DNA from 2 places in the Prosthecodimorpha staleyi genome. Region 1 is predicted to be linked to the other one. Evidence: riboswitches for the same ligand, from Rfam matches in the RefSeq annotation. Region 1 holds a riboswitch; the other holds the start of a gene.
The links. Region 1 has a riboswitch for thiamine pyrophosphate ahead of thiM (hydroxyethylthiazole kinase). Riboswitches for the same ligand answer to the same signal wherever they lie in the genome.
Positions count from the first base shown of each region.

Region 2: it holds a riboswitch for thiamine pyrophosphate, as region 1 does, so the genes downstream of both, KL771_RS04895 (ABC transporter permease) here and thiM (hydroxyethylthiazole kinase) in region 1, are expected to answer to the same signal.

Region 1 covers NZ_JAHHZF010000005.1:347,374-351,783, reverse strand. The annotation lists gene thiE (thiamine phosphate synthase) at 1-410, opposite strand, end outside; gene thiM (hydroxyethylthiazole kinase) at 407-1,267, opposite strand; gene thiM (hydroxyethylthiazole kinase) at 1,264-2,043, opposite strand; TPP riboswitch at 2,091-2,200, opposite strand; gene KL771_RS12230 (Lrp/AsnC ligand binding domain-containing protein) at 2,653-2,889, shown strand; gene pgi (glucose-6-phosphate isomerase) at 3,068-4,410, shown strand, end outside.
Region 2 covers NZ_JAHHZF010000002.1:412,445-416,854, forward strand. The annotation lists gene KL771_RS04890 (ABC transporter substrate-binding protein) at 1-702, opposite strand, end outside; gene KL771_RS04895 (ABC transporter permease) at 738-1,700, opposite strand; TPP riboswitch at 1,748-1,855, opposite strand; gene KL771_RS04900 (hypothetical protein) at 1,936-2,103, opposite strand; gene KL771_RS04905 (hypothetical protein) at 2,453-3,619, opposite strand; gene KL771_RS04910 (hypothetical protein) at 3,618-4,247, shown strand; gene KL771_RS04915 (hypothetical protein) at 4,397-4,410, shown strand, end outside.

The DNA of each region.
Region 1 (4,410 bases):
CGCACCGGCCCGGTGCCGAGATAGTCGACCGCGGCGAGCGCATCGGCCGAGGCCGCGAATTCGGCCGGCGAGCCGACCGACAGGCCGACGATCCGGTCCGGCCCGATCAGGCGGCGCACGTCGCGCGCGTCCATGTCGCCCTGGCCGACATGGACGCCATCGGCATCGGCGGCCAGCGCCACGTCGGTGCGGTCGTTGACGATCAGCGGAATGCCTTTCGGCCGGAGCAGGGCGACGAGTGCGCGCGCGGCCTCGACCAAGGCGCCGGTCTCCGCCTGCGGGTCGCGCAACTGAACGAGCGTGACGCCGCCGGCCACCGCCGCCGCGACCGTGTCGATGAGCGCACGCGGCTGGCCGATCGACGGATCGGTGACCAGATAGAGACCGAGATCGAAGGCGAGGCGGGTCAAAGGTCGATCTCCGTGAAGCCGGCATGGGCGGCGAGGGTGGCTTCGTCCATGGCGAGGAGGGCGTCGCACAGTTCGGCCGGCAGATGGCCGGCCCCGCCGGGGCAGCGCGCGCCGGCGACCGCACCGGCCGCGCTATAGACGGCGAGTGCGGCGACGGCGGCCTCAAGCGGCGGGGCGACGGCCAGGAAGGCGCCGGTGGCGGCGGACAGCGCGCAGCCGAGCGCGGTCGAGAGCGGCATCAGCGGATGGCCGCCGGTGATCGCGATCAGGCGCGTGCCGTCGGTCGCGTAGTCGGTTTCCCCGGTCAGCGCGACGACCGTTCCGGCCTGGCGCGCCAGGGCGACGGCGGCCGCGGCCGCCGCGTCCGATCCGGCCAGCGAATCGACCCCGCGGCTGGCCTCGGCGGAAGCCGCCGAGGCGGCGCCGGCGAGGCCCGCGAGCGCCATGATCTCCCCAGCATTGCCGCGCACGATGGCGGGCTTGAGGTGCAGGAGCGCCAGCGCGGTCTCCGAACGCAGCCGGGTCGCGCCGGCGGCGACCGGATCGAGCAGCCAGGGCTTGCCATGGCGATTTGCGGCCGCGGCGGCGCGCAGCATGGCGTCGATCCAGGGGCCCGACAGCGTGCCGATATTGATCACCAGCGCGTCCGCGATCCCGGCGAACTCCTCGACCTCCTCGCCGGCATGGACCATGGCCGGGGAGGCGCCGAGGGACAGGAGCACATTGGCCGAGATGGTCATCGCCACGTAGTTGGTGATGTTGTGCACCAGCGGGCGGCGCGCGCGCAGGGCAGCGAGCGCGGCGGCCACGGCGGCGATGGTCGGGGAGGGGGGCAGGGCTGTCGTCGGGGCGGTCATGCCAGGCGCGCCTTCTCGATGATGGTCGCCGTATCGAGGCCGTAGAGCGCATCCAGGATCGCCGCGGCGAAGGTTCCCGGCCCGCTCGAGGCGGCGGCGGCGACCTCGCCGGCGATGCCCATCACGGCCAGCGCCGCGCCGGCGGCGACCAGTGGATCCGGCTCGACCGCCCGGAATGCGGCCGCCACCGCGGTGCCGGCGCAGCCCATGGCGGTGACCCGGTCCATCAGCGGATGGCCGTTGGCGATCCTGACGATCCGGCTGCCGTCGGTGACGATGTCGACCGGCCCGGACAGCGCGACGGTGGTCAGGTGCCGGGCGGCGAAATGGCGGACCGCCTCCTCGCCGGTATCCGTACCGGCGAGACCGACGAATTCTTCGTGGTTGGCGCGCACGAAATCCGGCTCCATCCCGATCAGCGTCCGCGCGAAATCCAGCCGCGGCGGGGAGATGTCGACCTTGACCGGGTCGAGCACCCAGGGCACGCCCATCTCGCGGGCGACCTCGACGGCGGTCAGGCTGGCGTCGCGCCGGTGCCGGTCGAGAATGCCGAGATTGACCAGCAGGCTGCCGGAGACTGCGATGAAGGCGGCGATCTCCTCCGGGCTGGAGGTCATCGACGGCCGCGCGCCGATCGCCAGCAGCATGTTGGCCGTGTAGCTCTGCGCAACCGGATTGGTGATCACCTGGACCCGCGGCCGGCCGGTGCGGACCGCGTCGAGCACGCCGGCGACATGGTCAGGGGTGAGGGGATGAGCGGGCAGTTGCTGGGTCACGAACGCGCCTCCGCCGGGATTGCGGGCAGGGCGGTTCGGGATTGCGCGATCATCGCCATCTCAAATCCCTCCGCCGGCACGACCCGGATCAGGTTCTTGGAGTTGGCGCCGCCGCCTCTCAGCCCGGCCGTCAGGACGGGCACCCCCATGAGATGGCTACAGACCTAGGATCTCGCCCCGCCGTTGGCAAGCGGGAATTTGGGCGAGAAAAGTGGGTGCCCGGCCTTGCAATGCCGGGCAGGGACCACCACTTGAGACCTCGACGGTGACGCAGGGCCGACCAAGCCCCGGCGTCCAGTGGAGATCGCGAACGCTGACCGCGGATGTACCGGCAGCCTTCGATCTCCCCAACCCGCCCGCCGCCTGCGCCCTTTCCGAGATTTCGGAACGATCGCGTCGTGCCGCCGCCCCAAGGGGACCGGCAAGCCGACGCGAAGCTGCAGCGGCGGGGCGGGCGTCCTTGTTTTCCCTTTCAGATTCCGATTTTGGGCTGGTACGGCGGCACCCGATCGCGCGTGGCCGCCCTTCTTCAGCGAGAGCCGCCACCCCTTGCCGCCGTGGCGGCGATCCGGTCTATTGGGCGCCTGCATCATTCGCCAAGGCGAGCCCATGAAACCCTTCTTCGTCCTGATCAAGACCAATCTCGGCCGTGCCTATGAGGTCGCGACCGCCCTTGCCGATGCCGAGATCGCGTCGGAAATCTATTCCATCGCCGGCGACCACGACCTGATCGTGAAGTTCTATGTCGAGGACGACACCGATATCGGCCGCTTCGTGAACGAGAAGGTGCACCACATTCCCGGCATCCAGGACACCAAGACGCTGATCACCTTCAAGGCTTTCTAGCCCCGGGACGTTGCGGCGGGGCGCCGCAATTTCGCGCGCTTCCCGCCCCGGCCGCCTTGATTGTTCCGATAAGCCGTCTGCCTTTCGCCGTGACGCTCCGTAAATCCTGCCGGCACCGCATGGGACAAGGAGTGCCGCCATGATTTCGATGCTGCGTTTCGGACCGGAGATCCGCACGATGCCCGAACTTGTCGATCTCGCCATGGCCGATCTCGTCGAGCATGCCCGGCTGGTCGAGCCGCTGCATCTGCGCGATCTGTTCGCCGCCGACCCGCAGCGCTTCCAGCGCTTCTCGCTGGCGCTCGACGACCTGCTGATCGACTATTCCAAGAACAGGATCGTGCCGCAGACCATGGAGCGGCTGATGGCGCTGGCGCGCGTCGCCGATCTCGAAGGTTGGCGCGAGCGGATGTTCGCCGGCGAGCCGATCAACACCACCGAGGGCCGCGCCGTCCTGCATACGGCACTGCGCAACCGGTCCGGCCGCGCCGTGACGGTCGACGGGCGCGACGTGATGCCCGACGTGACCGAGGTGCTGATCCGCATGGGCGCCTTCGCGGATTCCGTCCGCACGGGCGCGGTCAAGGGCGCCACCGGCAAGGCCTTCACGGATGTGGTCAATATCGGCATCGGCGGCTCCGACCTCGGTCCCGCCATGGTGACGCTGGCGCTGGCGCCCTATCACGACGGCCCGCGCGTCCATTTCGTCTCCAATGTCGACGGCGCCCATATCGCCGACACCCTGAAGCGGCTCGATGCCGAGACGACACTGTTCCTGGTCGCCTCCAAAACCTTCACCACCCTGGAGACCATGACCAACGCGGCGACCGCCCGCGCCTTCATTGCCGAGCGGCTCGGCGAGGCGGCGGTGCCGGACCATTTCGCCGCGGTCTCGACCGCGGTTCCGAAATGCGCCGCCTTCGGCATCCGCGAGGACCGCATCTTCGGCTTCTGGGACTGGGTCGGCGGGCGCTATTCGGTCTGGTCGGCGATCGGCCTGCCGGTCGCCATCGCGGTCGGCTCGGAGCGCTTCGAGGAATTCCTCGCCGGCGGCCACGCCATGGACGAGCATTTCCGGACCGCGCCGCTGGAGGCCAACCTGCCGGTCGTGCTCGGCCTTCTCGGCGTCTGGTACCGCAACGTGTTCGGCATGGCCTCGCAGGCGGTGATCCCCTACGACCAGCGCCTGTCGCGCTTCGCCGCCCATCTGCAGCAGCTCGACATGGAATCGAACGGCAAGCGCGTCCGCCGCGACGGCCGCCCGGTGGCGCTGTCGACCGGCCCGGTCGTCTGGGGCGAGCCGGGCACCAACGGTCAGCACGCCTTCTTCCAGCTGATCCACCAGGGCACCGACCCGATCCCGGTCGACTTCCTGCTCGCCGCCGAGCCGCACGAGGCCCTGTCGGACCACCACGCCAAGCTGGTCGCCAACTGCCTCGCCCAGTCCGAGGCGCTGATGCGCGGCAAGACGCTCGACGAGGTCCGCGACGAACTGGCCGCCGCCGGCCTGGAGGAGGAGGC
Region 2 (4,410 bases), on a different contig from region 1:
GACCGCCTCGACGAAACGGCCAAGCTTCGGGTCGGCGGCCCGGTCGCGCCGGGCGATGTAGATCAGTTCGTCGTAGGGCGGCACGCCGGCCTCCTCGGGGAAGAAGGCGCGGCCCTTCTTGCCAGCGAGATCCAGTTCGGTCAGCTCGAAATTGCGGTAGCCGCTGACCACGGCATCGACCTGACCGGCGCTCAGTGCCGCCGTCAGGGCGAAGTTGACGTTGATCAGTTCGACATCCTTGAGCGACAGGCCGACGCTCTCCAGCATCGCGCCGAGCTCGGCATCCTCGAAGCCGGAGACCGAATAGCCGACCTTGCGGCCCTTCAGGTCCTTCAGCGTCTTCACCGGTCCGTCGGCGAGCACGATCACGGTGTTGAGCGGGGTTTCGACCAGCGTGCCGAAGCGCACCAGCGGCAGGTTCTCGGCGACCGCCATGTGCAGGCTCGGCTGGTAGGAGATGGCGATGTCGGCCTGGCCGGCGGCGACCAGGCGCGGCGGCGCCGCCGGGTCGGCCGGGGCGATCAGGTCGACATCCAGGCCGGCCTTGGCGAAGAAGCCCCTGTCGCGGGCCACCACCAGCGGGGCGTGATCGGGATTGACGAACCAGTCGAGCGCGACCGAGAGCTTGTCGGCGGCGGCGGCCGGCAGGGCGGTGAGGCCGAGCGCGGCGGCCAGGGCGAGCGACGCGAGAAGGCGGGGCATCGTTGGGAGACTCCGTTCGGGAGAGCGCGGGAGGATCAGCGGTCCGTCTCGTCCAGCCAGGGCAGGAGACGGTCGGCGAGGAGATCGGCGGCCAGCCGCAGGACGACCGCCATGGCGACGACGAGCGCGAGGGCGGCGAACATCACATCGGTCTGCATGCGCGCGTTGGCGTGCATCATGATCAGGCCGAGGCCCGACGAGGCGCCGACCCATTCGCCGACGATCGCGCCGATCGGCGCCACGGCGGCGGCCATGCGCAGCCCGGTGACCAGGGCCGGCAGCGCGGCCGGCACCTGGATCAGCGCCAGGGTCCGGGCCCGGCCGGCGCCGTAGAGGCGGGCGAGATCGAGGAGGCCGGGGTCGGTCCGCTCGATGCCGTCATGGAAGGCCGAGGCGACGGGGAAGAAGATGATCACCGTCGCCATCACGATCTTCGAGGCGAGGCCGAAGCCGAACCACAGCACCAGCACCGGCGCGATGGCGAAGACCGGCATGGACTGCAGCACGACCACGAAGGGCGTCACCACGCGGCTCGCCGCCGGCACATAGCCCATGAACAGCGCGGTGGCGACGCCGGCGAGGATGCCGGTGACGAGGCCGAACAGGATCTCGGTCAGCGTGACCAGCGCATTGGGCCACAGATCGCCCCAGCGGCGGATCAGCGCCAGGACGACCCGGTCCGGCCCCGGCAGCAGGAAGGGTTCTGGTGCCAGCACCAGCACCACGCTCCACCAGATCGCCACCAGGGCGACCATCACCAGCGCGAGATCAAGGACGAAGCGCCGCCCGGACGCCCGGCGCCTTGAGGAGGCCGGCGGGGTGCGCGAAGCGGCCGGTTGGGCCGGGGTGGCAACGCGTTGGGCGACAACGCGGGTGGCAGCGGCAGGGCTCGGAGCCGCCGGGCTGGCGCTGGCGAGCGGCGGCACAGCGGCCGGGCGGGCCGGCTCGGTGGTGGTGCCTGCTGCGGCGGGCGGCCGCTCGGCGATGAAAACAGCCATGGATCTCCTGCTCCTGTCGCGGGAGATCCGGGAGATTCTTGTCTGCGAAAGCCGGTTGATCCCGTCCCTTCGCCGGCATGACCCGGATCAGGTTCAAAGGGTCCGGCGCCGCAGCGCCATCTCAGCTCCAACCGGGAGCACCCCTCGGACTGGCATACCATGGCCCGGAATCGCGCCGGGGACAAGCCCCCGCAGCGATCCGGCTATCGCGTCGACCGGATCGGCCGATGCCGGCTCAGAACACGACCAGGGGCGAGACCATCACGTCGGGGTCGGCGCCGGTGGTGGTTCCGGGCTTCAGATAGGCGCGCTGGGTCACCGAGACGCTGGCGACGCCCGAGAAGGTCGACCTCCTGAAGACCGCCACGATCCCCGCACAGTCGGCAGTGTCGACGACCGTCACGGTGCCGCGAGGAACGAAGAAGCCCTTGTTGCCGCGCGAGGTCAGCCACGCATTTCGGCGCGTGGTGCCGTCGGCAAGCCCGAGGCCGGCCAGAGCGAGGGAGAGCCCAGGGGCCAGCGCACCGGATTTTCACAACGATATGCTGACCTCCAGATCGTCCCTGCAGGGCGGCACGATCCTGTCGTCAGATGGAATTCACGGTGTTTCGCCATGATCTTACGGACCGGCGACACGGAACCCCAAGGCAGGTCCAACGCCCTGACCGGAACGGATGCCACCGGAACGGACGGCGGCGCGGGATCGGTACCGACGCCGGCGCCCGACCGGGATTCGGGGGCTGGGGCCGGGTTCAGCCGCCCTGCGCCCAGGCCGTCAGCGCGTCGGCCACGACGCGGTCGCCGGCGCCGTTCTTTTCCAGGGTCAGGATGCCGCGCTTGCCGTTGTCGAACAGGATCGGAATGTCGATCCAGCCGCGCTCCTTGAGGAGGCCCAGATTGCGCTGCTTCTCCGCCTCCGGCGCCGACAGGGCGATCCAGAAGAAACCGGCCGAGATGCGCGCTGCCGCCCCGACCAGCGGATCGCCGCGCGCCGTCTCGGTCTGCTTCAGGATCAGGCCGGGTACGTTGGAGACGCCCTTGTTGTCGAAATCCGCCGGAACCTCGAACTTCAGCTCGATCAGATGGCTGGCCGGAAACGAATTGTCCGAGTTGGGCTGGATCGACAGGTTCAGGACCAGGCCGCGGTCCGGCACTTCGACCCGCGCCTTGATCATGGTGACCGGCGGCTTGCCGGCACCGGGGCTCTCGCGCACCGTCCGCCAGACGACACGGCCCGCATTGATCTGGTTCTGCGCCGAACCGCCGGCCCCCTCCTCCAGGAGCTGCGCCTTCTGGGCGATCGGCGGCACCGCCGCATCACCGCCGCCCGGGACAACGGCCGTCGACCCGCCGCCCGGCGCAACCGCAACCGTCTGGCGTCCGCCGGCCTCGCTCCCGCCGGTCGCCGGCTGGCCGGTCGCGCCTGTCGCCGGCTGAATCGACGGTGTCGAGGTGATCGGCTGGGTGGTGACGACCTTGACACCGTTCTGGGCATTGGCGGTCGTGCGGCCGGGACTGGTGCCGTCCTCCGGCGCCAGACGATCGGTCACCTTCGGCGTCAGCGTCTTCTCGTTGGACGGGCGCTGGCCGGTGCCGCCTGACAACCGTTCCGTTCCGAAATAGGCCGCGACCTGATCGCGCTTGGTCCACAGCGCCACGGTGCCGACCGCAACCACCAGAGCGGCGACCGATAGGCCGACGATCAGCGGCATCCGTTTCGGCTTTTCCGCCTCAAGCAGCGGATCGGGTTCGGCCCGCCGGCCCTTGCGGCCCTTCATCCGGCCCGTCGGCGGGGGTTCCGGGGTCACGTCAGGCACGGCCGGGGCCGCGGCTTCCTCGGGATAGTCGGGTTCGGCGGGCTCGGGAGCCGGCGCCGGGGCGGCGGGGGACGGCGCGCCGTCCACCGCGTAGCCGACCATGTCGGCATCGGTGATCGCAGCCTCGTGCTCCTCAGCCGGGGGCGGCGGGGCAGCGGGTGGCGCGGTTCGTGTCGGTATAGACACGACGGGACGTGCGATCTCCTTGAGGCTCAGACGCTTCCGTTCGACGCCGCCGGTCGGCGGCGTCGGCGCCGGGCGGTCGTCCTCGTGCGTGTCCGCAGGCGGCGCCGGCGGCACGACGGCCGCATCGAACCGCGACCGCGACGACGTCGGCTCCGTCTCAACGGATGCCGCGCGGCTCGGCGCTCGCGTGAACCCGGTCGGCGCCGGTCTCGATGTCTCGATCGGCTCGGCCATGGAACCGCGGCCGGCCGATTCGGGCGAGCGGGTGACGGTCGGGCGCGACGGGCGCGCCGCAGGGCCGGCCGTGGGCGCAGACGGCGTCGGCGCACCGGTCGCCGGTGCAGCCGCGGGACCGGGCGCGGCCGTGGCCGTGCGGGCGATACCGCCGCCCGCCGGCACGGTGCTGGTCGGGGGGGTCGGTGCCGGCCGGGCCGCGATCGGACCGGGTACGGGCGGACGCGGCGGCGCGGGTCGCGCGGGTGTGGACGTCGTCGGCGCGGCCGGCGGTTCGGGGCGCGTCTCGGGGCGCGGTTCCGGCGCCTGACGGTCGCGGCCCTCCGTCGGACCGGCGATCGTGCGGGCCGTCGGCGCGGCCGGGCGCGGGGTCGGCGCTGCCGGACGCGCCGTCGGCGCCGGCCGACTCGACGTGAGGCCGGTCGGCGCGGTTGCCCCGGTCACGGCGCGATTCAGCGATTGCGCCAGAATGC